DNA from 3 places in the Actinoallomurus sp. CA-150999 genome. Region 3 is predicted to be linked to each of the others. Evidence: predicted binding sites of a transcription regulator. Region 3 holds the regulator's gene; each other region holds the start of a gene.
What was found. The regulator LexA, encoded in region 3, represses DNA repair genes until DNA is damaged. The targets are predictions, from matches to a motif close to TCGAACANNTGTTCGA.
Positions count from the first base shown of each region.

Region 1: ACQP2O_RS41220 (DUF6504 family protein) is a predicted target of LexA. The motif match lies at 2,686-2,701, and genes of this name have one in related genera.
Region 2: uvrA (excinuclease ABC subunit UvrA) is a predicted target of LexA. The motif match lies at 6,894-6,909, and genes of this name have one in related genera.

Region 1 is NZ_CP192063.1:8,905,020-8,915,001, reverse strand. It holds gene ACQP2O_RS41240 (alpha/beta hydrolase) at 1-934, opposite strand, end outside; gene ACQP2O_RS41235 (DUF397 domain-containing protein) at 1,007-1,114, opposite strand; gene ACQP2O_RS41230 (helix-turn-helix domain-containing protein) at 1,138-1,983, opposite strand; gene ACQP2O_RS41225 (hypothetical protein) at 2,347-2,622, shown strand; gene ACQP2O_RS41220 (DUF6504 family protein) at 2,821-3,096, shown strand; gene ACQP2O_RS41215 (LLM class F420-dependent oxidoreductase) at 3,102-4,130, opposite strand; cobalamin riboswitch at 4,335-4,456, shown strand; gene ACQP2O_RS41210 (putative cobaltochelatase) at 4,516-6,639, shown strand; gene cobO (cob(I)yrinic acid a,c-diamide adenosyltransferase) at 6,703-7,305, shown strand; gene ACQP2O_RS41200 (cobyrinate a,c-diamide synthase) at 7,334-8,665, shown strand; gene ACQP2O_RS41195 (GNAT family N-acetyltransferase) at 8,662-9,198, shown strand; gene cobI (precorrin-2 C(20)-methyltransferase) at 9,195-9,941, shown strand; gene cobM (precorrin-4 C(11)-methyltransferase) at 9,938-9,982, shown strand, end outside.
Region 2 is NZ_CP192063.1:4,798,368-4,808,349, forward strand. It holds gene murJ (murein biosynthesis integral membrane protein MurJ) at 1-1,399, shown strand, start outside; gene ACQP2O_RS22415 (glycosyltransferase) at 1,423-2,556, shown strand; gene ACQP2O_RS22420 (TerC family protein) at 2,746-3,942, shown strand; gene ACQP2O_RS22425 (hypothetical protein) at 4,036-4,530, shown strand; gene ACQP2O_RS22430 (MarR family winged helix-turn-helix transcriptional regulator) at 4,539-4,985, opposite strand; gene ACQP2O_RS22435 (MBL fold metallo-hydrolase) at 5,216-5,869, opposite strand; gene ACQP2O_RS22440 (MBL fold metallo-hydrolase) at 6,009-6,827, shown strand; gene uvrA (excinuclease ABC subunit UvrA) at 7,024-9,864, shown strand.
Region 3 is NZ_CP192063.1:8,644,052-8,654,033, reverse strand. It holds gene ACQP2O_RS40040 (class I SAM-dependent methyltransferase) at 1-518, shown strand, start outside; gene ACQP2O_RS40035 (alpha/beta fold hydrolase) at 681-1,553, shown strand; gene ACQP2O_RS40030 (cytochrome P450) at 1,643-2,896, shown strand; gene leuS (leucine--tRNA ligase) at 3,136-5,601, shown strand; gene lexA (transcriptional repressor LexA) at 5,648-6,352, opposite strand; gene nrdR (transcriptional regulator NrdR) at 6,981-7,445, shown strand; gene ACQP2O_RS40010 (vitamin B12-dependent ribonucleotide reductase) at 7,518-9,982, shown strand, end outside.

The DNA of each region.
Region 1 (9,982 bases), 260 kb from region 3:
CCGTCACGCCGGCGGCCGCGATCGCGCGGCGGAAGGCGACGGCGCCGAAGTCGAGGTGGTACTCGTCCTTGGTGCCCGCGTCGATCCAGACGGCCCGCAGCGAGCGCAGCGCCTCGGCGTACTCCGGGCGCCGGGCCATCAGCACCGGGTCGTTGGCCAGCCAGCGCTCCCAGACCTCGGGGATGACGTCGCCGGTGTCGTCGAACGGCAGGCGGACGGTGCCGTCCTCGTCGGCGGAGTACGCCGCGGAGTACCCGTAGATCTCGATGAGCGGGAAGTCGGTCTCCTTGGTGCCGGCGAGCCGACCCCGGAAGTCGGCGAGGAACTTCTCGATCGAGCCGTCGTACGCGTCGCGCAGGACGCGGGCCGTCTTGGGGAACTCCGAGCGGTAGCAGACGTCGAACAGGGCGTCGCCCGCGTGCGTGGCGAGCGCGCCGAACACGTCCGGCCTCAGCATCGGCGTGATCATCGCGCCGTAGCCGCCGCTGGACTTGCCGCTGATCGCGCGGTGGTCCCGGTCGGCGAGCGTCCGGTAGTGCGCGTCGACCCACGGCACGATCTCCTCGCACAGGTACGAGTGGTAGCGCCCGGTGCCGGGGGAGTCGAGGAACTGGCTGCCGCCGACCGCCGTCCAGGCGTCGACGTAGACCACGATCACCGGCGGCGCCTCGCCGCGCGCGAACACCTGGTCGGCCAACTCCGGGAAGGGCTGCCGCCACGGCGGGCGGTTGCGCCACATCGGCAGCGAGCCGGTGTAGCCCTGGATCACATAGACCGCGGGGTAGCGGCGGTCCGGCGCGTCGTCGTACCCCGGCGGGACGTACACCCACAGCGGCCGCCGGTGCGGGTCGCCGAGAGGATTGTCGCGCAGCAGGTCGCTCGTGAAGTCGTGTTCGTCGATGCGTCCGGCGAGCTCGGCCGACCAGGGCAGCATGTGGCGATCTTAACCCGACGCAGAGGGACCGCGGGAGCGAACTCCCGCGGTCGGCTGGGCATGAGATATGTGTCAGTCGTCGGAGCCGTCGATCACGGCGACCTCGACGCAGTCGGCATTGTTGGAACTGCGGCTGCTCTTGCGCCAGCCGACGTCGGTGAGATCGGGGTGGCCACTCATCCCCTGCTCTCCTCTCTGCTAAATCACCCCCGCGGGTACGGGGACGCACTCTTGAACTCGTCCGCCGCCGCCGCGATGAACTCGGCTGACTCGTCGGGTGGCAGCGCAGCGGCCCGCAGATGGTCGAACCAGGTCGTGTGACGGCGGACGTCCTTTTCCTTCTCGAGGAAGATGTTCCCTGCGGGACAGTCGATGTAGACGACGTCCAGGTCGGTGGGGTCGGGAAAGCCGATGATCGTGAAGGCCCCGTCGACGCCCGGGTGGGCGCCACGCGCGAACGGCAGTACCTGGATGGTGACGCCGGGCAGCTCGGCGGCCTCGAGCAGCCGCATCAGCTGAGAACGCATCACGGTGATGCCGCCGATCGGCCGGCGTAGGACCGCCTCATCGATCACGGTCCACAGCTCCAGGCGGCCGGGCTCCTGCAGCATGGCCTGGCGGCGGGTGCGCAGCGCGATGCGCCGGTCGACGTTCTCGGGGGTCTCGCCCGGCCGGCCCGCCTTGATCAGCGCGCGGGCGTACTCCTCGGTCTGCAGGAGACCCGGCACCAGATGAGTCTGGAACGTTCGAATGGACGCGGCGGAGGCCTCCAGGCCGATGTAGGTGTCCAGACCCGCGGACGTGGACAGCACCGCTTCGTACTCGGTCCACCAGCCGCGCTGCTGGGCGTCCTTGGCGAGCCCGAGGAGCTGGTCGCGCTGTGCGCCCTCGGGCAGCCCGTAGAGGTCGAGCATGTCCCGTACGTCGCGGATGCGCGCCACCGACTTGCCGGTCTCGATGCGGCTGACGCGTGACATCGAGCACTCCAGGTGCTTCGCGACGTCTTCGATCATGAGACCCGCGGCTTCGCGGAGCCTCCGCAGTTCCATTCCGAGCCGGCGGCGGCGAACGGTTGGACTACGGCCATCGGACATGGGGCGCCTCCATGGCGAGCGTCCTGCGGGAATGCCGAGAAGAGGGGGGAGTGGTGGTGGGCCGCGGTGGGTGAGGCCGAAACCCTCGGCCGGACCGCGGAAGGGCCGTTGAACTGTGCACGGGTGATGCCGAATCCGTCTGATCTATTTGTCCGAAAATACTTGCACGTCAAAGTGGGGGAGGACATCCTGACAGGGAAGGTCACTCACCGTTGCCATCTGGGCACCTTTTGCCACCGGATGGCACCCTACCTGTTCAACGCCCTAGGGCGTACCCCTTCCTGCCGTATCGTCCAAGCGCGAGAGGGGTGGCAACCCATGGCCGCCACTGCGGATTCCCCGTCCGGGCCGCGGCGCCGCCACCTGGAGGCGCTCGCCCGCGAGGTCGAGGCCCGCGGTCTGCGCGGCGTGCTGGTCGGGGCCGAAGAGCCGATGCTGCGCGTGGTCGAGCCGGCCGGCGGGCGGAGCGTGATGGTGGTCGCCATGCCGACGTCCCGCATCGCTTGGTCGTACCTGTGGGGCCGAGGCGGCCAGGCGGACGCCGCCGACCCCGCGCGCGCCGCCGAGGCGATCGCGCACTCCCTCGGCCGCTGAGTCGCGGCGGTCGCCGGCCGACTGAGAGGTCGCCTGCCGGCCGGCGCTTTACAAAACCCACTTCCGAACGTATGTTCGAACTTGTCGCCTGCCTTCCCCCAGGCTCACTCCCTGTCATCGATCCGGAAGGTGGGCGGCCCGCGTGGGCGGAGCGAGCGAAGGGTTTGTGGGGCGTGGAGACGCGCCGGGCGGCGGCCGATGAGCCGGGTGTACGGCGACCCGGTCGAGGTCTGGGTCAGCGACGGCAGGCCCTCGCGCTTCGTCTGGCGCGGCCGGCTCTACACGGTGCTGCGCGTCCTGGATCGCTGGGTCACCACCCGCGACTGGTGGCACGAACGGCACCCTGAGGCCCCGGAAGGCGCCGAGCGGGAGTTCTGGCGCGTCGAGGCCACCCCGGACCGGGCGATCGGCGTGTACGAACTGCGTCACGACCAGGCGACCGGCACGTGGATGCTCTCCCGCGCTTGGAACTAGGGATCTCAGGACTCGACGAGGTCGCGGATGGCCTTCAGGGTCGGTTCGTCCTTCACTCCGGCGATGAGGAGCGTGGTCACGGGGGAGTCCTGCCACAGCCGGAGGCGTTCCTTGATGCGGCCGATCGGGCCGAGCAGGGAGATGGAGTCGGCCAGCTCGTCCGGCACCGCCTTGATCGCCTCGTCGCGCCGGCCCGACAGGAACAGCTCCTGCACGCGTACGGCCTCCTCGGCGTAGCCCAGCCGCCCGATCAGGTCGAGGTGGAAGTTGCGGTCCTTGGCGCCCATCCCGCCGATGTAGAACGCCAGCGGGATCTTGGCGAACTCCAGCGCGGTCGCCAGGTCGTCCGTCACGATCGTCGTCACGGTCGCGGCGATGTCGAACCCCTCCCTGCGGCCCGCCAGCGACGCGCCGAACACCGCCTCGATCTGCGTCGGATCGACGAAGAGGGGCAGCCAGCCGTCCGCGATCTCGGTGGCGAGGGCGATGTTCTTCGGGCCCTCCGCGCCGAGGTACACCGGGATCCGCGGGCGTACGGGATGGACGATCGACTTGAGCGGCTTGCCGAGGCCGGTGACGCGGCCGGGAGCGTACGCCGACGGCGGCAGCGGCAGCGGGTAGTGGGGGCCGGCGGAGGTCACCGGCTCCTCGCGCCGCCAGACGTCCCGCATGATCCGGACGTACTCGCGCGTGCGCTCCAGCGGCCGGGCGAACGGCACGCCGTACCAGCCCTCGACGACCTGAGGGCCGGACGCGCCGATGCCGAGGGTGAGCCGGCCGCCGGACAGTGCGTCGAGGGTCAGCGCGTGCATGGCGGTCGCGGCGGGGGTACGGGCGGACATCTGGACCACCGCCGTGCCCAGTTTGATGCGCGACGTCCGGGCGCCGTACCAGGCGAGCGTGGTGAAGGCGTCGGAACCGTACGCCTCGGCGGTGAAGACGTATTCGTAGCCGAGCCGTTCGGCGGCCAGCACCGTCTCGGTGGCGTCCTCCGGATCCCGCTGCCAGTAGCCGACGTTGATGCCGAGCCTCATCCGCGCGCCTCCTCGAAACTAGAACACGTTCTATTCAAGCAGATCGACGTCGATCCGGCACGGGCCCGAGGCTCTGCGCCGAACCTGCGCTCTCCCTGCGCCGGACCCGCAGTGTCCCTGTGCCGGGGCCGCGATGCCCCTGCGTCGGACCTGCGGTGTCGCGGGCCAGACCGGATATGTCATGCTGTCTTCCGGCGATACGCGGAGGAACCCGGTGTGAATCCGGGGCTGTCGCGCAACTGTGACCGGGGAGTTCTTCCTCAAGAATGGCCACGGCGTGAGCCGGAAGGTCGAGGGCGGGCGGCGAGCCGGGAGCCAGGAGACTCCGGCCGCCGATGCCAGGCCACCTACGGGCGCGTTAACCCGAGGAAAGGACGACCACCGGGTGAACACCTATCCGTTCTCCGCCATCACGGGGCTGGACGACCTCAAGCTCGCCCTCCTGATCAACGCGGTCTCCCCGGCCGTCGGCGGCGTGCTGGTCCGTGGCGAGAAGGGCACCGCCAAGTCCACCATCGTGCGGGGCCTCGCCGCGCTGCTGCCGGACGTCACGGTCGTGGCGGACTGCCGGTTCTCCTGCGACCCGCAGGCGCCGGACCCGCAGTGCCCCGACGGGCCGCACGTCGACGACGACGGCACGCTGGTCCGGCCGGCGCGGCTCGTCGAGCTGCCGATCGGCGCCGCCGAGGACCGCCTCACCGGCTCGCTCGACCTCGAACGCGCCCTGACCGAGGGCGTCCAGGCATACCAGCCCGGCCTGCTGGCCGAGGCCCACCGCGGCGTCCTGTACGTCGACGAGGTGAACCTGCTCCACGACCACCTCGTGGACCTCCTTCTCGACGCCGCCGCGATGGGGCACTCGTACGTCGAGCGCGAGGGCGTCTCCATCCGGCACGCCTCCCGGTTCCTGCTGGTCGGCACGATGAACCCCGAAGAGGGCGAGCTGCGGCCGCAGCTGCTCGACCGGTTCGGCCTGACGGTGGAGGTGGCGGCCACCCGGGACCCGGAGGAACGGGCGGAGGTCGTCCGGCGGCGCCTGGCCTACGAGGCCGATCCCGCGGCGTTCACGCTCGGCTGGGCGCGGGCCGAGGCCGAGCTGGCCTGGCGGATCGGCCAGGCCCGCGCCAGGCTCTCCGAGGTCGTGCTGCCGGACGGCGCGCTGCGCCAGATCACGGCGGTGTGCGCCGCGTTCGAGGTGGACGGGCTGCGCGCCGACATCGTGATGGCCCGCGCCGCGATGGCCCTCGCCGCCTGGCACGACCGGACCGTCGTCACCGCCGCCGACGTCCGTATCGCCGCCCGGCTCGCCCTCCCGCACCGGCGCCGCCGCGACCCCTTCGACGCGCCGGGCCTGGACGAGGACAAGCTCGACGACGTCCTCGAGAACACCGGCGGCTACGACTCCGACGACGCCTCCGAGCCGGACGTGCCCCAGCCACGCGGGGGAAGCGAGCCGGACACCGGACCCGACCCGGACATGACGGTCGACTGGGACGCCCGGCGCAAGCCTGACGACGAGGATCCCGACGACCCCGGCCCGGACGACGGGCCCGACGGCCCCGGGCCGGACGGCTCCGGCCCGGACGGGCCCGGCGACTCCGACGGGCGAGACGCCCGCGAGGGGCCGCTGGTCGACATCGAGCAGGCGCTGTCGGGCGAGGGCGCGTCGGACGAGGACGACGAAGAGCGCACCCGGGTGGACTCCCCGGAACCCGCGCCCGCCGACGCCGTCTACCGGACGCGGGTGTTCACCGTGCCGGGCCTCGGCGACGGCGCGCCGGGCCGCCGCTCGCGCGCCCGCACACCGTACGGCCGGACGACCGGCGCGCGTCCGGGCGCGCGTTCGCTGCACCTGACCGCGACGCTCCTCGCCGCCGCCCCGCACCAGCGCGCCCGCGGCCGCACCGGCCCCGGGCTGGTGATCCGCTCCGGCGACCTGCGCGAACGCGTCCGGGAGGGCAGGGAGGGCAACCTGGTGCTGTTCGTCGTCGACGCGAGCGGCTCGATGGCCGCCCGGCAGCGGATGCGCGCGGTGAAGGGCGCCGTGCTCAGCCTCCTCCTCGACGCCTACCAGCGCCGCGACAAGGTCGGCCTGATCACCTTCCGGGGCACGTCCGCCGAGCTCGCGCTGCCCCCCACCTCCTCCGTCGAGGCCGGGGCCCGCCGCCTCGAGACCCTGCCCACCGGCGGGCGTACCCCGCTCGCCGCGGGACTGCTGCGCGCCGCCGACGTGCTGCGCGGCGAACGCCTGCGCGACCCCGCCCGCCGTCCGCTGCTCGTCCTCGTGACCGACGGCCGGGCGACCCACGGCTCACCCGCCGACGCGCTGCGCGCCGCCGGACTCCTGCACGGCGTCACCGCCGTCGTGGTCGACTGCGAGCACGGCCCCGTACGCCTCGGGCTCGCCGGCGGGATCGCCGCCCGCCTCGGCGCCGAGGTCGTCCGGCTGGAGGAACTGGCCGCCGACGCCCTCACCAGTGTCGTCAACGACAGCAGGGCGGCGGCGTGACCCCGGAACGAAAGATCAATCTCGACGATGAGTTCGTGACCGTCGTCGTACGGGAGGACTGACATGCCGCAGGGAAAGCCGTCGCAGGTGCCCGATGACGGGCTCACGACCCGCCAGCGCCGCAACCGGCCCCTGGTGGTCGTCCACACCGGGCCGGGCAAGGGCAAGTCCACCGCCGCCTTCGGACTGGCCCTGCGCGGCTGGAACCAGGGCTGGCCGATCGGGGTGTTCCAGTTCGTCAAGTCCGCCAAGTGGCGCATCGGCGAGGAGCGGGCCCTGCGCGTCCTCGGCGAGTCCGGCGAGGGCGGCCCGGTCACCTGGCACAAGATGGGCGAGGGCTGGTCGTGGATCCAGCGGCCCGGAACCGAGGAGGACCACGCGGCGGACGCGCGCGAGGGCTGGGAGCAGATCAAGCGCGACCTCGCCGCCGAGACCTACACGCTGTACGTGCTGGACGAGTTCACCTACCCGATGAAGTGGGGATGGGTGGACGTCGAGGACGTCGTCGCGACGCTGCGGGACCGCCCGGGGTACCAGCACGTCGTCATCACCGGCCGCGACGCCGACCCGCGTCTGGTGGAGCTCGCCGACCTCGTCACCGAGATGGGGAAGGTCAAGCACCCCATGGACGCCGGCCAGAAGGGCCAGAAGGGCATCGAATGGTGACCGTGTCCCCGATCGCGCGGGCGGTCCGGTGAGGATCCCGCGTCTCGTCATCGCCGCTCCCGCCTCCGGGAGCGGCAAGACGACGGTCGCGACGGGGCTGATGGCCGCGCTGACCGCGTGCGGGCTCGACGTCTCGCCGCACAAGGTCGGACCGGACTACATCGACCCCGGCTACCACGCGCTCGCGGCCGGGCGGTCCGGTCGCAACCTCGATCCGTGGCTGACGTCGGAGGACCTCGTCGCGCCGCTGTTCCTGCACGGGGCGCGGGGCGCGGACGTCGCCGTGATCGAGGGCGTTATGGGGCTGTTCGACGGGGCCGAGGCCGCCGGCGGGGGCGGGTTCGCCTCCACGGCGCACGTGGCCCGGCTCCTGGACGCGCCGGTCGTCCTCGTCGTGGACGCCTCGTCGGCCGGCCGCTCGGTCGCCGCGCTGGTCCACGGCTTCGTGACGTACGACTCCACGGTGCGGATCGGCGGCGTGATCCTCAACCGGGTCGGGTCCGACCGGCACGAGCGGATCTGCCGGGCGGCGATCGAGGAGACCGGGCTGCCCGTGCTCGGCGTGCTGCGGCGCCACGCGGACGCCGGCACCCCGTCGCGTCACCTGGGCCTCATCCCGGCGGCCGAGCGCAGCGCCGACGCCGTACGGACCGTCGAGCGGCTCGGCGCCCTTGTGGCCGAGTCCTGCGACCTGCAGGGCCTGCTCGCCCTCGCCCACGGCGCACCGCCGATCACGGCCGACCCCTGGGACCCGGCGGAGCCGGAGTTCGCGGGTGCGCGTCCTGTTGTCGCGGTCGCGGGTGGTCCGGCGTTCACGTTCGGCTACACGGAGAACGACGAGCTCCTGAACGCCGCCGGGGCGGAGGTCGTCCCGTTCGACCCGCTGCGGGACGAGGCGCTGCCGGAGGGCACGCGCGGCGTCGTGATCGGCGGCGGCTTCCCCGAGATGTACGCTCCCGAACTCGCGGCCAACGAACCGCTGCGCCGCCAGGTCGCCGCGTTCGACGGGCCGATCTACGCCGAGTGCGCCGGTCTGCTCTACCTCGCCCGAACCCTCGACGGCGCGCCGATGTGCGGGGTCGTCGACGCGGAGGCGCGCATGACCTCCCGGCTCACCCTCGGCTACCGCGAGGCGGTCGCGGTGGCCGACTCGCCGGTGACCCGGACGGGTGAGCGCTTCCGGGGGCATGAGTTTCATCGCACGGCGGTGGTCTCCGGGCCGGGCGCCGAACCCGCCTGGCGATGGCCGGGGTCCGGGCCGGAGGGATTCGCCGGCCGGAACCGTCTTGCGTCCTACCTTCATCTCCATTGGGCTGGTAGTCCGGAGATGGCGAGCCGTTTCGCGGGAGCGTGCCGATGACGTTCGACGAGGGTGTGCTGTTGGAGACCCGGCGGCTGCTGCTGCGCCCGTTCGAGGAGGACGACGCCGACGACGTCCTGGCCGCGAGCCGCGACCCCGAGCTCCTCCGCTGGATGGCCTGGGCGCCCGCCCAGACCGCCGAGACCGCGCTCGCCTGGTGCGTCACGTACGCCCACATCGATCCGGCCCGCGGCGTCAACTTCGCGATCGTGGGCGGCGACCGGCTCGTCGGCGCCCTCGGCCTCGACCGCGCGGAGTGGACGGACGGCCGCGTCGAGATCGGCTACTGGATCGCGCCGTGGGCCCGGCGCAAGGGGTACGCCGTCGAGGCGACGCGCGGCGCCTCCGCGTACGCGTTCGAGAAGGGGATGCACCGGGTCGAGCTGCTGGCCGCCGTCGGCAACCACGCCTCGCAGGGCGTCGCGGAGAAGGCGGGCTTCACCCGGGAGGGCGTGCTGCGCCAGGCCGTGCTCACGCCGGCCGGGCGGGTCGACGCCGTGCTGTTCGGCCTGCTGGACGGCGAACTGCAATGAACCAGGAGAAACCGAGGCTCGTCGGCGTCGGCGTCGGGCCGGGCGACCCGGAGCTCGTCACCGTCCGCGGCGTGCGGGTCCTGCGCGAGGCGGACGTCGTGCTCGTCCCCGTCATGGCGCTGGACGAGCCGGGCCGCGCCGAATCGGTCGTGCGCGCCTACACCGACAAGGCCGAGCGCGTGGTGTTCGCGCTGAACGACACCGGCGGGTTGAGCGAGCGCCGGGTGACCGCCTGGGACGCCGCCGCGCGCCGGGTCGTCGAGGCGTTCGCCGACGGGGCGCGGACGGTGGCGTTCGCGACGATCGGCGACCCGAACGTCTACTCGACCTTCACCTACCTGGCCCGGACCGTACGCGAGCGGGAGCCGGACGTCGAGGTCGAGACCGTGCCGGGCGTCACCGCCATGCAGGACCTCGCCGCGCGGTCGGGGACCGTCCTGACCGAGGGCGACGAGTCGCTGTGCCTGCTGCCGCTGACCGGCGGCACCGATGGACTGCGCGCGGCGCTGGAGATCTGCGACACCGTCGTGGCGTACAAGTTCGGCCGGGTCGCCGAGGAGACCCTCGCCGTCGTACGGGACGCCGGGCGGCTCGACGACGCGGTGTACGGCGCGCGGCTGGGCCTGCCGGACGAGGAGGTCCGTGCGGCGAAGGGCCTCGAGGGGCCGGTGCCGTACCTGTCGACGCTGATCGTGCCGGGCCGCCGGACGACCACCGGCGGGAAGCTGAGAGGGAGAGAATGAGCGGACGCGTGGTGTTCGTCGGGGCGGGGCCGGGCGCGGCG
Region 2 (9,982 bases), 3.8 Mb from region 3:
GGCGGGCCCCGCCGCTCGCCGGGCGCCGGAGGCCGGCCGGATCGCCGCGGCGCTGATGACCTGGACCGTGCTGATCCTCCTGCCCCTCACCCTGATCGCCGCCGCGGCCGCCCGCCCCCTGATGGCGGACGTCCTCGTCCGCGGAGCGGTGCCGGGCTGTTCGCGCGACCAGGTGATCGACGCGGGCACGCGCATGCTGGTGGCGTTCGCCCCGCAGATCCTGTTCTACGGGCTCGCCGTGGTGCTGTACGGCGTACTTCAGGCGCACCGCAGGTTCCTCGGCCCGGCGCTGGCCCCCCTCGTGTCGAGCCTCGTCGTCATCGGCGCGTACCTGGCGTTCCTGTCGACCGGCGCGGCCTACCGGCAGGCCGCGAACCAGCACGACCTGTCCACCGTCACGCGGGGCGCGGAGCTGACGCTGTCGGTCGGGACGACCCTCGGCGTGGTGGCGCTCGTCGTCACCGTGGTCGGCCCGGCGGCGCGGCTGCGGCTCGGGCTGCTGCGGCCCACGCTGAGGTTCCCGCCCGGCGTCGCCGCGCGCATCCGGCGGCTGGCCCTGGCGGGTCTGGCCACGCTGGTCGCCCAGCAGGCCGCCTGGGGCATCGTCATCATCCTCGCGAACGCGAGGGGCGGGTCGGGCGCGCTGGCGGTCTACCAGTACGCCTGGGCGCTGTTCCAGCTCCCGTACGCCGTCCTCGCCGTCCCGCTGGCGACCAGTGCGTTCCCCGTCCTGTCGGCACGTGCGAGCGACGGGGACCAAGAGGGCTTCGACCGTACCGCCGCGTCGACGACGCGCGCGATCGTGCTGCTGTCCTGCGCCGGGGCGGCCGTGCTGGCCGCGACCGCGCTTCCCGTGGCGCGGGTGTTCCTGCTCGGGACCAAGGGGGGCGTGCCGCCGTCGGATCTGGCCCGCGCGATCGTCGCCTTCGCGCCCGGCCTCATCGGCTACGGGCTGATGGCGCACATCGGCCGTGTCCTGTTCGCCGCCGGCAAGGGACGGGCGTCGGCGGTCGCCCAGGTGACCGGCTGGATCGCGGTGATCGCCGCGGAGATCGCGCTGGTGGAGGCGGCGGGGCGGCGCGACGCCGTCGCCGCGCTCGGGCTGGGAAACTCGATCGGCATGACGCTCGCCGGCGTGCTCCTGCTGATCACGGTGGCGCGGACCCGCGGCAGGACGGCGTTCCGCGGCATGGGGCGGGCGGTCGCGACGGGGCTGACCGGCGCGGCGGCCGGGTACGCCGCAGGAGCCGGGGTCGTGGCGGCGTTCGGTGCGACCGGTCTGGCCGCCAGCGTCGGGGTGGGTGTCCTGGCCGCGCTGGCCGCCGGCGCCGCCTTCGCCGCCGTCGCGTACGCGGGCGACCGGAACGATCTACGAGGCCTGATCGGGCGGAGACTGTGACGGAGAGGACGGCCGGAGTGGTGATGGACGGACTGAAGGTCGCGCTCGTGCTGGCGACGGCCGCAGGCGGGCTCGGACGGCACGTCCGGTCGGTGGCCGACGGCCTGCGGGCGCGCGGCGCGAAGGTCGTCGTCCTGGGTCCGGCCTCGGCCGACGCGCTGTTCGGCTTCACCGCGTCCGGCGCGGCGTTCGCCCCCGTCGAGATCGCCGACCGCCCGCATCCTCTGGGCGACGTACGCGCGATCGCCCGGCTCCGGCGCCTCACCCGGGACGCCGACGTCGTCCACGCGCACGGTCTGCGGGCCGGCGGGCTGGCCGCGCTCGCCCGGGTCCGTACCGTTCCGGGGCCGCTGCGCCTCGGCGCGGCGGGTCCGCCGCTCGTCGTCACGCTGCACAACGCCTCCATCGCGGGCGGCCTGACCGGCGCGGCCTACGCCACGCTCGAACGCGTCGTCGCGCGGGGCGCGACCGAGGTCCTGGGCGTATCCCCGGACCTGGAGGAGCGGATGCGCTCGCTGGGCGCGCGCTCGGTGGGGCTCGCGCTCGTCCCCGCGCCGGCCGCTCCGCCCTCCGACGACCCCGAGGCGCCGAAACGCATCCGCGCCGAACTCGGCGCCGGAGACCGCCCGCTCATCCTGACGGTGGCGCGGCTGGCGGACCAGAAGGGACTGCCGACCCTGCTGGACGCCGCCGTCGGCTGGGCCCGGCTGGACGCCGCGCCGCTGGTGCTCATCGCCGGGGACGGGCCGCTGGAGGCGGAACTCCGCGACCGGATCGCGGCCGAACGCCTCCCGGTGCGGCTGCTCGGCCGCCGTACGGACGTCGCCGACCTCCTCTCCGCCGCCGACGTCGCCGTCGTGCCGAGCGTCTGGGAGGGGCAGCCGCTGATCGTCCAGGAGATCCTGCGCGCCGGCCGGCCTCTCGTCGCCACGCGCGTCGGCGGAGTGCCCCGCATGGTGGGGGAGGCGGCGCTGCTGGTGCCCTCGGGAGACGCCGCCGCGCTCGAACGCGCGGTATCGCGGGTGCTCGACGAGCCCGCGCTCGCCGACCGGCTCGCGGCGGCCGCCGCCCAGCAGGCCTCCCGGCTGCCGACCGACGAGGACGCGCTCGACCAACTCGCCTCGGTGTACGCACGGGTCACCTCGAGCACAGCTTGATCACACCTCGGTACAACGAAGGTAAGCCTTTGTATATAGTCAGTGCCCAGGAGGGGAGTATTCCTTCGCGGCAGTGTCGTCACCACGGTCCCAGGAGCCACATGCGGCCCGGTGCTGTCGGCCCTCATCGATGAGTGAGGGCGGAAGAGACCTCCGGGGCCGTTGCCTGCCACCGGAGGAAGTGCTCTTGTGAACGTCACCCTTTGGGTCTGGGGTCTCACCCTGCTGGGGCTGCTCGCGTTCATCATGTTCGACCTGTGGGTGGTCGACCGTGGAAAGCCACGCGACTTCTCCATGCGGCAGGCGACCGGGTGGGTGACGTTCTACGTCCTCCTGGCGATCCTCTTCGGCATCGGCCTGCTGTTCGTGGTCGGGGCCGACTATTCGACGCAGTTCTTCGCCGGTTACCTCACCGAGTACAGCCTCAGCGTCGACAATCTCTTCATCTTCTATGTGATCATGGCGCGGTTCGCCGTTCCCCGGGCCAACCAGCACAAGGTCCTGCTGATCGGCATCATGATCGCGCTGTTGATGCGAGGGATCTTCATCGCCGTGGGCGCCGCCGCCCTGGCCCGGTTCGAGTGGCTGTTCTACATCTTCGGCGCGTTCCTCATCTGGACCGCGTACGGCCTGGTGCGCGGTGAGCCCGACGAGGACGAGTACGAGGAGAACATCCTCGTGCGCTGGATCCGCCGGGCCGTCCCGACGACGGAGGAGTACCACGAGCACCGGCTGACCGTCCGCATCGACGGCAAGCGCCTCATCACCCCGATGCTGATCGTGATGGTCGCCATCGGATCGACCGACCTGCTGTTCGCCCTCGACTCCATCCCCGCGATCTTCGGGCTGACCAAGGAGTCCTACCTCGTCTTCACCGCCAACGCCTTCGCGCTGATGGGGCTGCGGCAGTTGTACTTCCTCCTCCGGGGACTGCTCGACCGCCTCGTGTACCTCAGCAAGGGGCTCGCGTTCATCCTGGCCTTCATCGGCATCAAGCTCGTCCTCGAGGCGATGCACACGACCTGGTTCCCGAGCGTCCCGGAGATCTCGACCGCCCTTTCCCTCGCCGTCATCGGGGCGACGATGTTCGTCACCACCGTCGCCAGCCTCATCAGGGTCCCGCGCGGTGAGGCGGAGGACCGGGAGTCCGGAGAAGGACCCGGTCAGGCCGTCGCCGACGGCCCCGGCCCCGGTCCGGCCGTTCCCGCTCCGGCGGTCCCGGACGCCTCCGGCCCGGTGCCGGAGGCGGGCACGGACCAGGATCCCGGCCGCGACGACCCCGAAGGCGACGCCGGCCCGGAGCCGGACGACACCGCCACGGACGAGACCGACACCGACACCGGCATGACCGACGTCGACGCGCGGGCCGGGCGCACGCGTCGCTGACCGCCTCGCCAGGGCGCCTTCATCGGGGATGTCCCGGAGCAGGTTTTCGCCCTGTAACGTGATCACAGGGGAAGATTTCTGGGGAAGGTACGCATGCGCTTGCCCTCGGTGGCGCCCGCGGTGACGCGGACGATCTCGATCGTGCTGGCGGTCGCCGCCGTCGGCATCCTGCTGATCACCGCCCTCGCCGACCGGCACGGCAGTCGCAGGCCGGACGCCCGGCCATCCCGCCCCGCCTCACCGGTGGCAGAGTCCACCATGCCGGGAAGCGTCGACCTGCCGCCCAGCACCGAGCCCGCGACGCCGCACGTGCGTGCCGCCGATGCCAAGGCCTGGCTCCGCAAGCTCGCCGGCAAGTGGAGCCAGGACGGGGGGAAGGACTACTTCCAGTTCCAGCGCGACGGCACCGGTCAGTGGATGGCGTTCGGCCAGAAACTGTGGAGCGGCAAGGCCACCCCGCGAAACGCGACGACGTTCGACCTGTCCGACCTCACCGGCCAGGGCGCCTCGTATTGGCGGGTCGAGTTGCAGAGCGGCAACAAGAGGCTGTTCTTCGTCGGCCTCCAGAAGACCTACCGCAAGGCCTAGGCGGGCCCTCAGGTCTCGGCCAGGTCCTCGAGGACGTCGAGGGCCGAGACCAGCGCGGCGCGCTGCGCGGGCGACAGGGTGCCGAGCCGTTCGACGAGGAACGCCGACCGCTCGGTGCGCAGCTGTTCGAGCTGGCGGCGGCCCTCCGGGGTGATCTCCAGGAGTGTGGCCCGGCGGTCGTCGACGTCGGGAGTACGGCGCAGCAGGGACTGGGCCTCGAGGGAGGCGACCAGGCGGCTCTGCGTCGGCGCGCTGACCCCCTCGGCGGCGGCCAGGTCACCGAGGCGCACCGGGCCGATCGCCTCCACGCTGGCGAGGGTCGACGCCTGGCTGGACGTCAGCGTCTGCGGGCCGTGCTGGCGGAGGCGACGGCTCAGCCGACCCAATGTCATACGCAGCCGTGCCGCGAGCTCCACGTCCGTCAGACCCTCGGTCTCGGCCACCTGCCTGGTCACGCCCGTCATGCCCCTTTGCCCGGCTCGCGTTCGCGGCGCGCTCCGCACGCCCCTCTCCACCAATCATCCCCTCATCGCAGCCGCCGAAATGCCGATCCGCGGCCTGGAGGATCTCACGGTGTATCCGATCAACGTCCGATTTGCGACGATCGTGGCGCATTGTGGCCAGGATCACCAACCCGGGCGGGTGGACCCGGGACGACCACCTGCCGCCTGGGGCCGGCGCGCGATCACCAGCCGCGGGCGCGCCACTCCTTGAGGTGCGGGCGTTCGCGGCCGAGAGTGGTGTCCTTGCCGTGGCCCGGATAGACCCACGTCTCGTCCGGCAGGGTGCCGAAGACCCGCTCTTCGAGGTCGTCCATCAGCTGGTTGAACAGCGTCGCGTCGCCCCAGGTGTTGCCCGGCCCGCCCGGGAACAGGCTGTCGCCGGTGAACAGGTGCGGCGTGTCGCCGTCGCCGTACAGCAACGCGATCGACCCGGGGGTGTGGCCGCGCAGGTGGATCACGGACAGGGTGTTCTGCCCGACGCGGACGGTGCCGCCGTGCTGGACCGGCTCGGTGACCGGCAACGGCAGGACCTCGGCGTCGTCAGGGTGGGCGACGACCGACGGATGCGTCGCGTCGACGACCGAGCCGAGCGCGCCCCAGTGGTCCTGGTGGCGATGCGTCGTGACGACGCGGGAGAGGGGGGCGTCGCCGAGGAGCTCGAGCAGTCGCTCCGGCTCGGCGCCGGCGTCGATCAGGACCTGCTCGCCGGTGGCGGTGCAACGCAGGAGGTAGGCGTTGTTGTCGAACGGCCCGACGGCCAGTTTGGAGACCGTCAGGCCGGGCAGCTCGCGGACGTCGGGAGGACCGCCGACCTCGACATCGCCTGTGTAGGACACGCGCTCTCCCTCCAGTCGGTCAACGGGGACATGGCCGCCGACCCGTCCATCCTTTCACTCCCGCGTCGCTCGTCGCTCCGTCCGGCGGATGCCCGCGGCGGTACCCGGACCCGCGCCCGTCCGGACGTAGGCTCCGATCATGGACGAAGATCTGCCGATCTGCCGCACGTGCGGGGTGCAGTACGGCGCGTCCCGCTCGGACTGCCCGATCTGCGAGGACGAACGGCAGTACGTCGGGTGGGGCGGCCAGCAGTGGACCACGCTCGCCGAGCTGCGGGCCGCCGGGCACCGCGGCAAGGTCGCCGAGGAGGGGCCGGGCATCGTCGGCGTCGGTACCGAGCCGCCGACCGCGATCGGGCAGCGGGCGCTGCTCGTCCGCACTCCGTCGGGCAACGTCCTCTGGGACATGATCACCTACCTGGACGACGATCTCCTCGCCCGGGTCGCCGACCTCGGTGGCGTCGACGCGATCGCGATCAGCCACCCCCACTTCTACGGCTCGATGATCGAGTGGGCGCACGCCTTCGACGCGCCCGTCTACATTCACGCGGCCGACCGGGAGTGGGTGGCCCGGCCCGACGAGTCGATCGTCTTCTGGGAGGGCGAGACCCGGGAGATCGGCGACGGGCTCACCCTCGTGAACGCAGGCGTGCACTTCGCGGGCGGCCAGGTGCTGCACTGGCGCGACGGCGAGGACGGCAGAGGCGCGCTGCTGACCGGCGACATCTTCACCGTCGTCCCGGATCGCCGGTACGTCAGTTTTATGTACAGCTACCCCAACCTGATCCCCGAGCGCCCCCGGATCATCCGCCGCGCCCTGCGCCGCATGGAGCCGTTCCCGTTCGAGCGGGTGTACGGCGGCTGGTGGCGGCGGGTCGTCGCCGCCGACGGTGCCGCCGCCGTACGCCGGTCGGCCGGGCGTTACCTCGAACGCGCCCTCGACGACGGGCCTGAGTAGACGACGGGCCAGAGTAAAGGTCGCATGAGCCCCACCGGCCTCCCGCGTTTCGGTGGCGATCTCTCTTCGAACACGTGTACGGTTCTGCTGCGACGAGGAGCCCGCCGTCAGGGGCGACTGGAAGAAAACCGTCCGTCTCCTCGTTAGCCTGAAGCTGACCTGTCTCAACCAGGCTCTAGGGGATAGCGAATACGCCGTGGCTGACCGTCTCATCGTGCGCGGAGCGCGTGAACACAACCTCAAAGACGTCTCACTCGATCTTCCGCGCGACGCGCTGATCGTGTTCACCGGTATGTCCGGCTCTGGGAAGTCCAGCCTGGCGTTCGACACGATCTTCGCGGAGGGCCAGCGCCGCTACGTCGAGTCCCTGTCGGCGTACGCCCGTCAGTTCCTCGGCCAGATGGACAAGCCCGACGTCGACTTCATCGAGGGGCTGTCCCCTGCGGTCTCGATCGACCAGAAGTCGACGTCCAAGAACCCTCGCTCGACCGTCGGCACCATCACCGAGGTCTACGACTACCTCCGTCTGCTGTGGGCCCGCATCGGGCACCCGCACTGCCCGGTCTGCGGCCGCCCGATCTCCAAGCAGACGCCCCAGCAGATCGTCGACCGGGTGATGGAGTTCGACGAGGGCAGCCGGTTCCAGGTGCTCGCCCCGGTGATCCGCGGCCGCAAGGGCGAATACGCCGAGCTGTTCCGCGACATGCAGACCAAGGGCTTCTCCCGCGCCCGCGTCGACGGCAACCTCGTACGCCTCGACGAGGCGCCCAAGCTCAAGAAGTACGAGAAGCACGACATCGAGGTCGTCGTCGACCGGCTGAGCGTCAAGGACGGTTCGCGCCGCCGGCTCGCCGATTCGATCGAGACGGCGCTCGGGCTCACCGGCGGCACGGTCATCCTCGACTTCGTCGACCTGCCCGAGGACGACGAGCAGCGCGAGCGGATGTTCTCCGAGCACCTCTACTGCCCGTACGACGACCTGTCCTTCGACGAGCTCGAGCCGCGGTCCTTCTCGTTCAACTCCCCGTACGGCGCCTGTCCCGACTGCACCGGCCTGGGCACCCGCATGGAGGTCGACCCGGAGCTGCTCATCCCCGACCCGGAGAAGACCCTCGAGGAGGGGGCGATCTCGCCGTGGTCGAACGGCCACATCAGCGACTACTTCCTGCGGCTGCTCGGCGCGCTCGGCGACGCGCTGGGCTTCGACCTCGACACCTCCTGGGAGCGGCTCCCGGCCAAGGCCCGCAAGGCGATCCTGCAGGGCCACGACACGCAGGTGCACGTCAGCTACCGCAACCGGTACGGCCGGCTGCGGTCCTACTACACGACGTACGAGGGCGTGATCCCGTACGTCCAGCGGCGCCACTCCGAGGCGGAGAGCGACTCCAGCCGGGAGCGGTTCGAGGGCTACATGCGGGAGATCCCGTGCCCGTCGTGCGAGGGCAAGCGGCTCAAGCCCGTCGTCCTGGCCGTCACGGTCAACGAGCGGTCGATCGCCGACGTGGCCGCCATGCCGATCGGGGAGTGCGCGAAGTTCCTGCTCAACATGGAGCTGAGCGAGCGGGAGAAGCACATCGCCGAGGCGGTGCTGAAGGAGATCAACGCCCGGCTCGGCTTCCTGCTCGACGTCGGCCTCGACTACCTCAGCCTGGACCGGGCGTCGGCGACCCTGGCCGGAGGTGAGGCGCAGCGCATCCGCCTGGCCACCCAGATCGGCTCCGGGCTGGTCGGCGTGCTGTACGTCCTGGACGAGCCGTCGATCGGGCTGCACCAGCGCGACAACCACCGGCTGCTCGAGACGCTGATCCGGCTGCGCGACATCGGCAACACCCTCATCGTCGTCGAGCACGACGAGGACACCATCCGGGCCGCCGACTGGGTCGTGGACATCGGCCCGGGCGCGGGCGAGCACGGCGGTCAGATCGTCGTCAGCGGCACGGTCGAGGAGCTCCTGGCCAGCGACGGCTCGATGACCGGGGCGTACATCTCCGGCCGCAAGGAGATCGCCGTCCCGGCGACCCGCCGCAAGCGCCAGCGCGGGCGCGAACTGGTCGTCAAGGGCGCCCGCGAGCACAACCTGCGCGACATCGACGTCGCGTTCCCGCTCGGCGTCTTCACCGCCGTCACCGGCGTGTCGGGGTCGGGCAAGTCGACGCTGGTCAACGACATCCTCTACACCTCGCTGGCCAAGAATCTCCACGGGGCCCGCACGGTGCCCGGCCGGCACAAGCGGATCAACGGGGTCGACCAGCTCGACAAGGTCGTCCACGTCGACCAGTCGCCGATCGGCCGCACCCCGCGGTCCAACCCGGCCACCTACACGGGCGTGTTCGACCACGTCCGCAAGCTGTTCGCGGCGACCGCCGAGGCGAAGGTCCGCGGCTACCAGCCCGGCCGGTTCTCGTTCAACGTCAAGGGCGGGCGCTGCGAGGCGTGCTCGGGCGACGGCACCATCAAGATCGAGATGCAGTTCCTGCCCGACGTCTACGTGCCCTGCGAGGTCTGCCACGGCGCCCGGTACAACCGGGAGACCCTCGACGTGCACTACAAGGGCAAGACGATCTCCGAGGTCCTCGACATGCCGATCGAGGAGGGCCTGGAGTTCTTCGAGGCCATCCCGGCGATCCGCCGCCACCTGCAGACGCTCAACGACGTCGGTCTCGGCTACGTCCGGCTCGGCCAGCCCGCGCCGACCCTGTCCGGCGGCGAGGCTCAGCGGGTCAAGCTCGCCTCCGAGCTGCAGCGCCGCTCCACGGGCCGCACGATCTACGTGCTCGACGAGCCCACGACCGGCCTGCACTTCGAGGACATCCGCAAGCTGCTCGGCGTGCTGAACGGCCTCGTGGACAAGGGCAACACCGTCATCGTCATCGAGCACAACCTCGACGTCATCAAGACGGCGGACTGGATCATCGACATGGGTCCGGAGGGCGGCTCGCGCGGCGGCACCGTCGTCGCGACCGGCACCCCCGAGGACATCGCGAACGTCGGGGAGAGCCACACGGGCCAGTTCCTCGCCAAGATCCTCGGCGTCTGACGGAAGGCACCGGCCGGAGGCCCGCTCGCCCATCAGCGGGACGGCCTCCGCCGCGCCGCGAGTGATGCTCCCGGAGTGCGACGGCCTGGTGGTGCCTCGGGTCATCTCGGCTGGAACC
Region 3 (9,982 bases):
AGGGCGACTTCGACGCCGTCAGCTCGATCGGCCTGACCGAGCACATCGGCAAGGCCAACGTCCCCGGCTACTTCTCCTTCCTGTACGGCAAGCTGAAGCCCGGCGGGCGGATGCTCAACCACTGCATCACCCGTCCCGACGACAGTGAGCCGTCGATCCGGGAGGAAGGCTTCATCAACCGGTACGTCTTCCCCGACGGTGAGCTCGAGGGCCCGGGCTGGCTGATCTCGCGGATGAACGACGCGGGGTTCGAGATCCGGCACGAGGAGAACCTCCGCGAGCACTACGCGAAGACCCTCACCGGCTGGTGCCGCAACCTCGACGACCACTGGGACGAGGCCGTCGCCGAGGTGGGGGAGGGCACCGCCCGCGTGTGGCGGCTGTACATGGCCGGCTCGCGGCTCGGCTTCGACCTCAACTGGATCCAGCTGCACCAGGTCCTCGGCGTCAAGCTCCACGCCGACGCGAGCTCCGGCATGCCGCTGCGGCCCTCGTTCGAGCCGCCGACGGTCGGCTGACCCCGCGGTGACGTGCGGTCGCGGCGCGTGCCGCGACCGCGCGTCGCCGTATTTCCGAGCACCAGCGGACGGCTTCGTCGCCCCGTTCGCGGATGATGTCCTGCCCTGGCCGGGTTCGCCGAAGACGGTGACGCCGGGGCGACGGCGGCTTAACGTCGCCCTATGACGGAGATCGCGACGATCCGGGCGAACGACCTGACCTTCGGCTACCTCGAGGCCGGCAGTGGACCGCTCGCCCTGTGCCTGCACGGCTTTCCCGATTCGGCGCACACGTGGCGGCACTTGATGCCCGCGCTGGCCGACGCCGGTTACCACGCGGTCGCGCCGTTCCTGCGCGGGTACGCGCCCACGGAGGTGCCGAAGGACGGCGCCTACCAGACCGGCGCGCTGGCGGCGGACGCGAACGCCCTGCACGAGGCCTTCGGCGGGGACGCCGACGCCGTGCTCATCGGGCACGACTGGGGCGCCGCCGCGACGTACACCGCGGTCTCGGCGGCGCCGGAGCGCTGGCGGCGCGCGGTGGCCATGTCGGTCCCGCCGTTCGGCGCGCTGCTGTCGGCGTTCTTCGACTACGCGCAGCTCAAACGGTCCTTCTACATATTCCTCTTCCAGACGCCGCTGGCCGAGACGGCGGTGCTGACGGGGGACATGGCGTTCCTGGACGGCCTGTGGGCCGACTGGTCGCCTGGCTACGACGCGACCCGCGACGTCGCGCACGCCAAGGAGTGCCTGCGCGACCCGGAGAACCTCGCCGCCGCCATCGGCTACTACCGGGCGATGCTCGACCCGTCGCGGCACGTCCCCGCGTACGCCGCCGTGCAGGAGGCGGCCGAGCGCGTCGGCGAGCGGCCGGCGCTCTATCTGCACGGCGCGGCCGACGGCTGCCTGGCCGCGCCGTCGGCGACGGACGTGGAGGGCCATCTCCCGCCGGGGTCGGTGGCGCGGATCGTCCCGGACGTCGGCCACTTCCTGCACCTGGAGAGGCCGGCCGAGGTGAATCGGCTGATCCTCGACTGGCTCGCCGCCGACGCCTGACCGGCGCTCGTCGTCGCCATCGCCTGCGGCGTAAGTGGTCACTTTGGCAGAATGGAGCAGAATGCGATTCTAATGATGAGGGGTGGCGGATGACGGTGGAGAAGACCCGGCCCGACGGGATCGATCTGACCGGCTGGGAGTTCTGGGAACGTCCGATCGAGGAGCGTCACGCGGCGTTCCGGACCCTGCGGTATCTGCCGCGGCCGGCGTTCTTCCGAGAACCAGAGATGTCGTTCTTGCCCTTGGGACCCGGCTACTACGCGCTGGTGAGCCACGCGGACGTGGTGGAGGCGTCGCGCCGGCCGGCCGACTTCTGCTCCGGCCAGGGCGCGATCAACATCAATGACATGCCGGCCGACCTCGGCGAGTACTTCGGCTCCATGATCAACATGGACGACCCGCGGCACGCCAAGATCCGGCGGATCGTCTCGCGCGCCTTCTCGCCGCGCATGATCCAGCGGTTCGAGGACCAGGTGCAGGCCACCGCCGAGCAGATCGTCGAGGAGGTCCTGGCCAAGGGCGGCGGCGACTTCGTGACCGACGTCGCGGCCCGGCTCCCCTTGAAGATCATCTGTGACCTGATGGGGGTCGACGAGAGGCACTACAAGACCGTCTTCGACAACACCAACGTCATCCTCGCCGGCGCCGACCCCGAGTTCGTCCCCGACGACCCCGACCAGGTCGCGCTCCAGCTCCTCGAGGCCGGGCAGACCCTGAAGGACCTCGTCGAGGAGGTCGGCCGGCGGCGCCGCGACGAGCCGACCGGCGACCTCATCTCGGCCCTGGTCAACGCGAACATCGACGGCGAGTCGCTGACCGACCAGGAACTCGGGTCCTTCTTCATCCTCCTGGTCGTCGCCGGCAACGAGACCACGCGCAACGCCATCGCGCACGGTCTGCACCTGCTCACCGCCAATCCGGAGCAGCGGGAACTCCTCGTCTCGGACTTCGAGCGGTACATCCCGGGCACCGTCGAGGAGATCGTGCGGTACGCCTCGCCGGTGATCTGGATGCGGCGCACCGCGACCCGCGACACCGAGCTGAACGGCCATGAGTTCAAGGCCGGGGACAAGCTGCTGCTGTACTACTGGGCGGCCAACCGGGACGAGGCCGTCTTCACCGACCCCGAGGTCTTCGACATCACCCGGGACCCCAACCCGCACGTGGGCTTCGGCGGCCCGGGCCCGCACTTCTGCCTCGGCGCGCACCTGGCCCGCCGGGAGGTCACCGTGATGTTCCGCGAGCTGTTCCGCCGGGCTCCGGGCATTCGCGCCACCGGCGAGCCGGACCGTCTGCTGTCCAACTTCATCAACGGCATCAAGCACCTGCCCTACGCCGTCTGACGCCGGACCCGGTACGGCACCGCCGCCGGTGCGGCGTCGTACCCGGGTCCTCGGTGACCACAAATCGCCCGGTGTCCTTGCGTCTGCGATAGTCTTGAGGTATGCGATCTCGGCTGCTCCTCAGCCGGCCGCGTTGACCCGAGACGTCGACGCGGCAGCCCCTCCTGCGTGAGGGGCGTTCTCATGCAAGGGGCACGGTTCACCGCCAGCCGTAGCCGTGCGAATCAGACGAGGAATCCATGACAGGCGCCGACGAGAACTACGACCCACGGACGATCCAGGACAAGTGGCAGGCCCGGTGGGAGGAACTGAAGCCCTTCGCCGCGAGCGAGGACCCCGCTGATGAGCGGCCTCGCAAGTATGCGCTGGACATGTTCCCGTACCCCTCCGGCGATCTTCACATGGGTCACGCCGAGGCGTTCGCGATCGGCGACGTCATCGCCCGCTACTGGCTGCAGAAGGGGTACAACGTCCTGCACCCCATCGGCTGGGACTCCTTCGGCCTGCCGGCCGAGAACGCCGCGATCAAGCGCAATTCCCACCCCGCCGAGTGGACGTACACCAATATCGACACCCAGGCGGAGTCTTTCAAGCGGTACGGGATCTCCTTCGACTGGTCGCGCCGGCTGCACACCTCCGACCCGGAGTACTACCGCTGGAACCAGTGGCTGTTCCTGCGCTTCTACGAGCGCGGCCTGGCCTACCGCAAGGGCGGGCAGGTCAACTGGTGCCCCAAGGACCAGACGGTGCTGGCCAACGAGCAGGTCGTCAACGGGCACTGTGAGCGGTGCGGCTCGCTGGTCGAGAAGCGCGTTCTGACGCAGTGGTACTTCAAGATCACCGAGTACGCCGACCGGCTGCTGACCGACATGGCGGACCTGGAGTGGCCCGAGCGGGTGCTGCTGATGCAGCGCAACTGGATCGGCCGCTCGGAGGGCGCCGACGTCGCCTTCCAGATCGAGGGGCGCGCGGAGCCGGTCACCGTCTACACGACCCGGCCGGACACCCTGTTCGGCGCGACGTTCTTCGTCGTCGCCGCGGACGCCGCGCTGGCCGATGAGATCTGCGCGCCGGAGCAGCGCGCCGAGTTCGAGGCCTACCGCGACGCGGTAGGGCGCGAGTCGGAGATCGAGCGGCTGTCCGCCGACCGGGAGAAGACCGGCGTCTTCCTGGGCCGCTACGCGATCAACCCGGTGAACGGCGAGCGCATCCCCGTGTGGGCGTCCGACTACGTCCTGGCGGAGTACGGCCACGGCGCGATCATGGCGGTGCCCGCCCACGACCAGCGCGACCTGGACTTCGCCCGCAAGTTCGGCCTGCCGGTCCGCATCGTCGTCCAGACGGGAGAGGCGGACCCGGCCGAGACCGGGGTCGCCACCCCCGGCGAGGGCGAGCTGGTCAACTCCGGGCCCCTGAACGGCCTGGCCAAGGCCGCCGCCATCCCGCGGATCGTCGAGGTCCTGGAGGAGAAGGGCCTGGGCAAGGCCTCCGTCAACTACCGGCTGCGCGACTGGCTGATCTCCCGGCAGCGGTTCTGGGGCACGCCGATCCCGATCATCCACTGTGACGCGTGCGGCGAGGTGCCCGTCCCCGACGAGCAGCTGCCGGTGCGCCTGCCGGACGACCTGCGCGGCGCCGACCTGGCGCCGAAGGGCGTGTCGCCGCTGGCGGCGGCCCACGACTGGGTGAACGTCGAATGCCCCAAGTGCGGTGGTCCGGCCAAGCGTGACACCGACACGATGGACACCTTCGTCGACTCGTCCTGGTACTTCCTGCGGTACTGCTCGCCGGACTACACCGGCGGGCCGTTCGACGTGGAGAAGGTGCGCGAGTGGATGCCGGCCGACCAGTACACCGGCGGTGTCGAGCACGCCATCCTGCACCTGCTGTACGCGCGGTTCTTCACCAAGGTGCTGTACGACATGGGGATGGTGGACTTCACCGAGCCGTTCAAGCGGCTGGTCAACCAGGGCCAGGTCATCCTGAACGGCTCGTCGATGTCGAAGACGACCGGCAACCTGGTCGACCTGGGGGAGCAGATCGGCGAGTACGGCGTCGACGCCGTACGGCTGACGATGCTGTTCTCCGGTCCGCCGGAGGACGACATCGACTGGGCCGACGTGTCCCCGTCCGGCTCGGTGAAGTTCCTGGCCCGCGTGCACCGCGTGGCCGCCGACGTGACCTCCGTGCCCGGGGCCGACCCTGCGGCCGGCGACGTCGAGCTGCGCAAGGTGACGCACCGGACGATCGACGAGGTCACCCGGCTGGTCGAGGCGCACCGGTACAACGTCGCGATCGCGCGGATGATGGAGCTGACCTCCGCCGCCCGTAAGGCCATCGACGCCGGCCCGGGAGGGGCCGACCCGGCGGTGCGGGAGGCGGCCGAGACCCTGGCGGTCATCCTGTCGCTGGTCGCGCCGTACACCGCCGAGGAGATGTGGGAGCGGCTGGGCCGTACGGCTCCGGTGACCAAGGCGGGCTGGCCGACGGCCGAGGCCGCGCTGCTGGTCCAGGAGTCGGTCACCTGCGTCGTGCAGGTGGCGGGCAAGGTCCGCGACCGCCTGGAGGTGTCTCCGGACATCGCCGAGGGCGACCTGGAGCGGCTGGCCCTGGACTCGGAGAAGATCCGGGCGGCACTGGGCGACCGGGGCGTCCGCAAGGTCATCGTGCGTGCCCCGAAGATCGTGAACATCGTGCCCGCCTGACGGGCGAATCCACCCGGGTCGGTCGATGTCGCCGACCCGGGTGGGATCACATCTTGCGCAGGACCGCCACCACGCGGCCGAGGATCGTGGCGTCGTCGCCGGGGATCGGGTCGTACGCCGGGTTGTGCGGCATCAGCCAGACCTTGTCGTCGCGCCGCTTGAGCGTTTTGACGGTGGCCTCGCCGTCGATCATCGCCGCGACGATGTCGCCGTTCTCCGCGACGGGCTGCTGACGCACGACGACCCAGTCGCCGTCGGCGATGGCGGCCTCGATCATCGAGTCACCGGTGACGTTCAGCAGGAAGTGCGTGCCCTCGCCGACGAGCTGCCTGGGCAGCGCGAAGACGTCCTCGACGGCCTCCTCGGCGAGGATCGGGCCACCTGCGGCGATGCGGCCGACTAGCGGGACGTACGCGGGGGCGGGGCGTGCCGGGGCCTCCTGGCCATTGGTGATCTCGTACGCGTCGTGCTCGGACTCGGTGGCGACCGCCGAGGATCCGGGCATGCGGACGACCACCGCGCGCGGCCGGTTCGGGTCGCGCAGCAGGAAGCCCTTGCGCTGCAGTGTCCGGAGCTGGTGGGAGACGCTCGAGGTGCTGGTCAGCCCGACGGCCTCGCCGATCTCGCGCATCGAGGGCGGGTAGCCGCGCCGCTGGACCGAGTCCCTGATCACCTCCAGCACCTTGCGCTGGCGGACCGTCAGCCCGCTCTCGTCGCCTGGGCCGTCCGGCATTTCCCGAACCTTGCTCATGGTGTCTCCGATGGATGTCTTCTGCGGTGACGCGCGGCCGCCGGTATTTCACTCCCGTAGAGGGACGTTATCGCTTCTCCGGGAAATGATCAAACAGGTGTTCGAAAAATGTGGAATTTTACGGTCCGGGCCTATGTCGGCTTTAACTCGTACATGTGTTCGATAATAATTCCTGTCCGGCCGTTGGTGAAGGGCGGATGTCATCGCCGGGCTTCGTCGCACGGTCGGCGCACCGAAGGGGGTGGTCGCCGTCGTGCGCCGGGGCGGGACATGGCAGGCTTGGGCGCTGGGGGTGCGCCCGCGCGAGAGCGCCGGCGCAATGTGATCCACTTCACCGTTCCGACCGTCGGCGGCGTCTCCGCAGGTCGATGAGGGTGAGGCATGTCCTGGCGGCGGATCGTCGCGTCCAGCGGGGGGCGCGACACGCCGGTGGAGGCGGCGGATCTCCTCGTGAGCGGGCTCTTCTCGCCGGGTGCCTCATGTGGGTTGCGATGCCCTCGGTCGGGCTCTACGGTTGGACCACAACATCTAGTAGTTACATGGATGTAGTTCACCATAGGTTGTGGTTACAAGGTGAGGTTCGCGCAGAAGGCGCGTGACTCGCTGTCAGGGGGAGGAGTCCGGAGGCATGCACTGCCCGTTCTGCCGACACACCGACAGCAGGGTCATCGACAGCCGGGCGACCGACGACGGATCCGCCATCCGGCGCCGTCGCTCGTGCCCGGAGTGCGGTCGTCGCTTCACCACCCAGGAGACGGTCCTCATGATGGTCGCCAAGCGCAGTGGCGTCACTGAGCCGTTCTCCCGGGAGAAGATCATCGCTGGAGTGCGCCGGGCGTGTCAGGGCCGTCCCGTGAACGAGGACGCGCTCGCCATGCTCGGGCAGCGGGTCGAGGAGGCGATCCGGGCGACCGGGAACGCCGAGATTCCCTCGCACCAGGTCGGGCTGGCGATCCTCGGCCCGCTCCGCGAACTGGACGAGGTCGCGTACCTGCGATTCGCCTCCGTCTACCGGGGGTTCGAGACGCTCGACGACTTCGCCAAGGAAATCGAATCGCTGCGCGTGGCGAACGGCGGCGACGCCCTGTCCTAGGGCGGTGCCCGCGCCGCGGGCTGTACGGGTAATCCTGGAGGTGGGCCTGGTGTGCCCGAGAAGGGGGATGTCATGACAGAGACGGTGAGCGGCTCAGCCCGACGGGGTAAGGCGGGCCGCAAGGGCGTGAAGATGGAGCGCATCTTCACGCGGCCGGGCGTCCACCCGTACGACGACGTCGCGTGGGAGCGGCGCGACGTCATCATGACCAACTGGCGCGACGGGTCGGTGAACTTCGAGCAGAAGGGCGTCGAGTTCCCCGCGTCCTGGTCCGTCAACGCGGTCAACATCGTCACGTCGAAGTACTTCCGCGGCGCTGTGGGCACCCCGCAGCGCGAGTGGAGCCTGAAGCAGCTGGTCGACCGGGTCGTCGGGGTCTACACCGAGACCGGCGTCAAGCACGGCTACTTCGCCTCCGACGAGGACGCCGAGATCTTCGACCACGAGCTGAAGCACGCCCTGGTCAACCAGGTGTTCAGCTTCAACTCGCCGGTCTGGTTCAACGTCGGCACGGCCTCTCCGCAGCAGGTCAGCGCCTGCTTCATCTTGTCGGTGGACGACACGATGGAGGCGATCCTGGACTGGTACAAGGAAGAGGGCGTCATCTTCAAGGGCGGCTCCGGGTCGGGTGTGAACCTCTCCCGCATCCGCTCCAGCAAGGAGCTGCTGTCCTCCGGCGGCACCGCGAGCGGCCCGGTGTCGTTCATGCGCGGCGCCGACGCCTCCGCGGGCACCATCAAGTCCGGTGGCGCGACCCGCAGGGCGGCGAAGATGCTCGTCCTCGACGTCGACCACCCCGACGTCGAGGAGTTCATCGAGACCAAGGCGCGCGAAGAGGACAAGATCCGCGCGCTCCGCGACGCCGGCTTCGACATGGACCTCGGCGGCAAGGACATCGTCAGCGTCCAGTACCAGAACGCCAACAACTCCGTCCGCGTCTCCGACGAGTTCATGCGCGCGGTCGAGTCGGGCGACTCCTTCGGCCTGCGCGCCCGCCGTACGGGCGAGGTCATCGAGCGGGTCGACGCCAAGGGCCTGTTCCGCAAGGTCGCCAAGGCGGCCTGGGAGTGCGCGGACCCGGGCATCCAGTACGACGACACGATCAACGACTGGCACACCAACCCCGAGACCGGGCGTATCACGGCCAGCAACCCGTGCTCGGAGTACATGAGCCTGGACAACTCGTCCTGCAACCTGGCCAGCATCAACCTGCTGAAGTTCCTGGGCGAGGACAACACCTTCGACGTCGCGCGGTTCGTCAAGCTCAGCGAGCTGGTCATCACCGCGATGGACATCTCCATCACGTTCGCGGACTTCCCGACCGAGAAGATCGGCGAGACGACGCGCGCGTACCGGCAGCTCGGCATCGGCTACGCCAACCTCGGCGCGCTGCTGATGGCGACCGGCCACGCGTACGACTCCGAGGGCGGGCGCTCGCTCGCGGGGACCATCACCTCGCTGATGACCGGCGTGGCCTACCGCCGCTCCGCCGAGCTCGCGGCCGCCGTCGGCACGTACGAGGGCTACGCCCGCAACGCCGAGGCGCACAAGCGCGTCATGCGCAAGCACGCCGTCGCCAACGACGAGATCCGCACGCTCGACGAGATGGACAAGTCCATCCACCTCGAGGCCACCAAGCAGTGGCAGCAGTGCCTCAAGCTCGGCGAGCGGAACGGCTACCGCAACGCCCAGGCGTCGCTGCTCGCGCCGACCGGCACGATCGGCCTCATGATGGACTGCGACACGACGGGCATCGAGCCCGACCTGGCGCTGGTCAAGTACAAGAAGCTGGTCGGCGGCGGCTCGATGCAGATCGTCAACAACACCGTGCCGCGCGCCCTCAAGAAGCTCGGCTACCAGCAGGAGCAGATCGAGGCGGTCGTCGAGTACATCTCCGAGCACGGCCACGTCGTCGACGCGCCCGGCCTGCGCACCGAGCACTACGAGGTCTTCGACTGCGCGATGGGCGAGCGGGCCATCAGCCCGATGGGCCACGTGCGGATGATGGCCGCGGTGCAGCCGTTCCTGTCCGGCGCGATCTCCAAGACCGTGAACATGCCGGAGCAGGCCACCGTCGAGGACGTCGAGAAGATCTACTTCGAGGGCTGGAAGCTCGGCCTGAAGGCGCTCGCGATCTACCGCGACAACTGCAAGGTCGGCCAGCCGCTGTCGGTGGCCAAGAAGAAGACCGAGGAGAAGGTCGAGGAGGCGCCGGCCCCGGTCGTCGAGCGCGGCCCGGTCCGCACCCGCCTGCCCAAGCAGCGGTCCGCGACGGTCACCCGGTTCTCCGTCGGCGGCGCCGAGGGCTACATGACCGCCTCGAGCTACCCCGACAACGGGCTCGGCGAGGTGTTCCTCAAGCTCGGCAAGCAGGGCTCCACCCTGGCGGGCGTGATGGACGCCTTCTCGATGGCGATCTCCATCAGCCTCCAGTACGGCGTGCCGCTGGAGACCTGGGTCGAGAAGTTCACCAACATGCGGTTCGAGCCGGCGGGCATGACCGACGACCCGGACATCCGCATGGCGACCTCGATGAT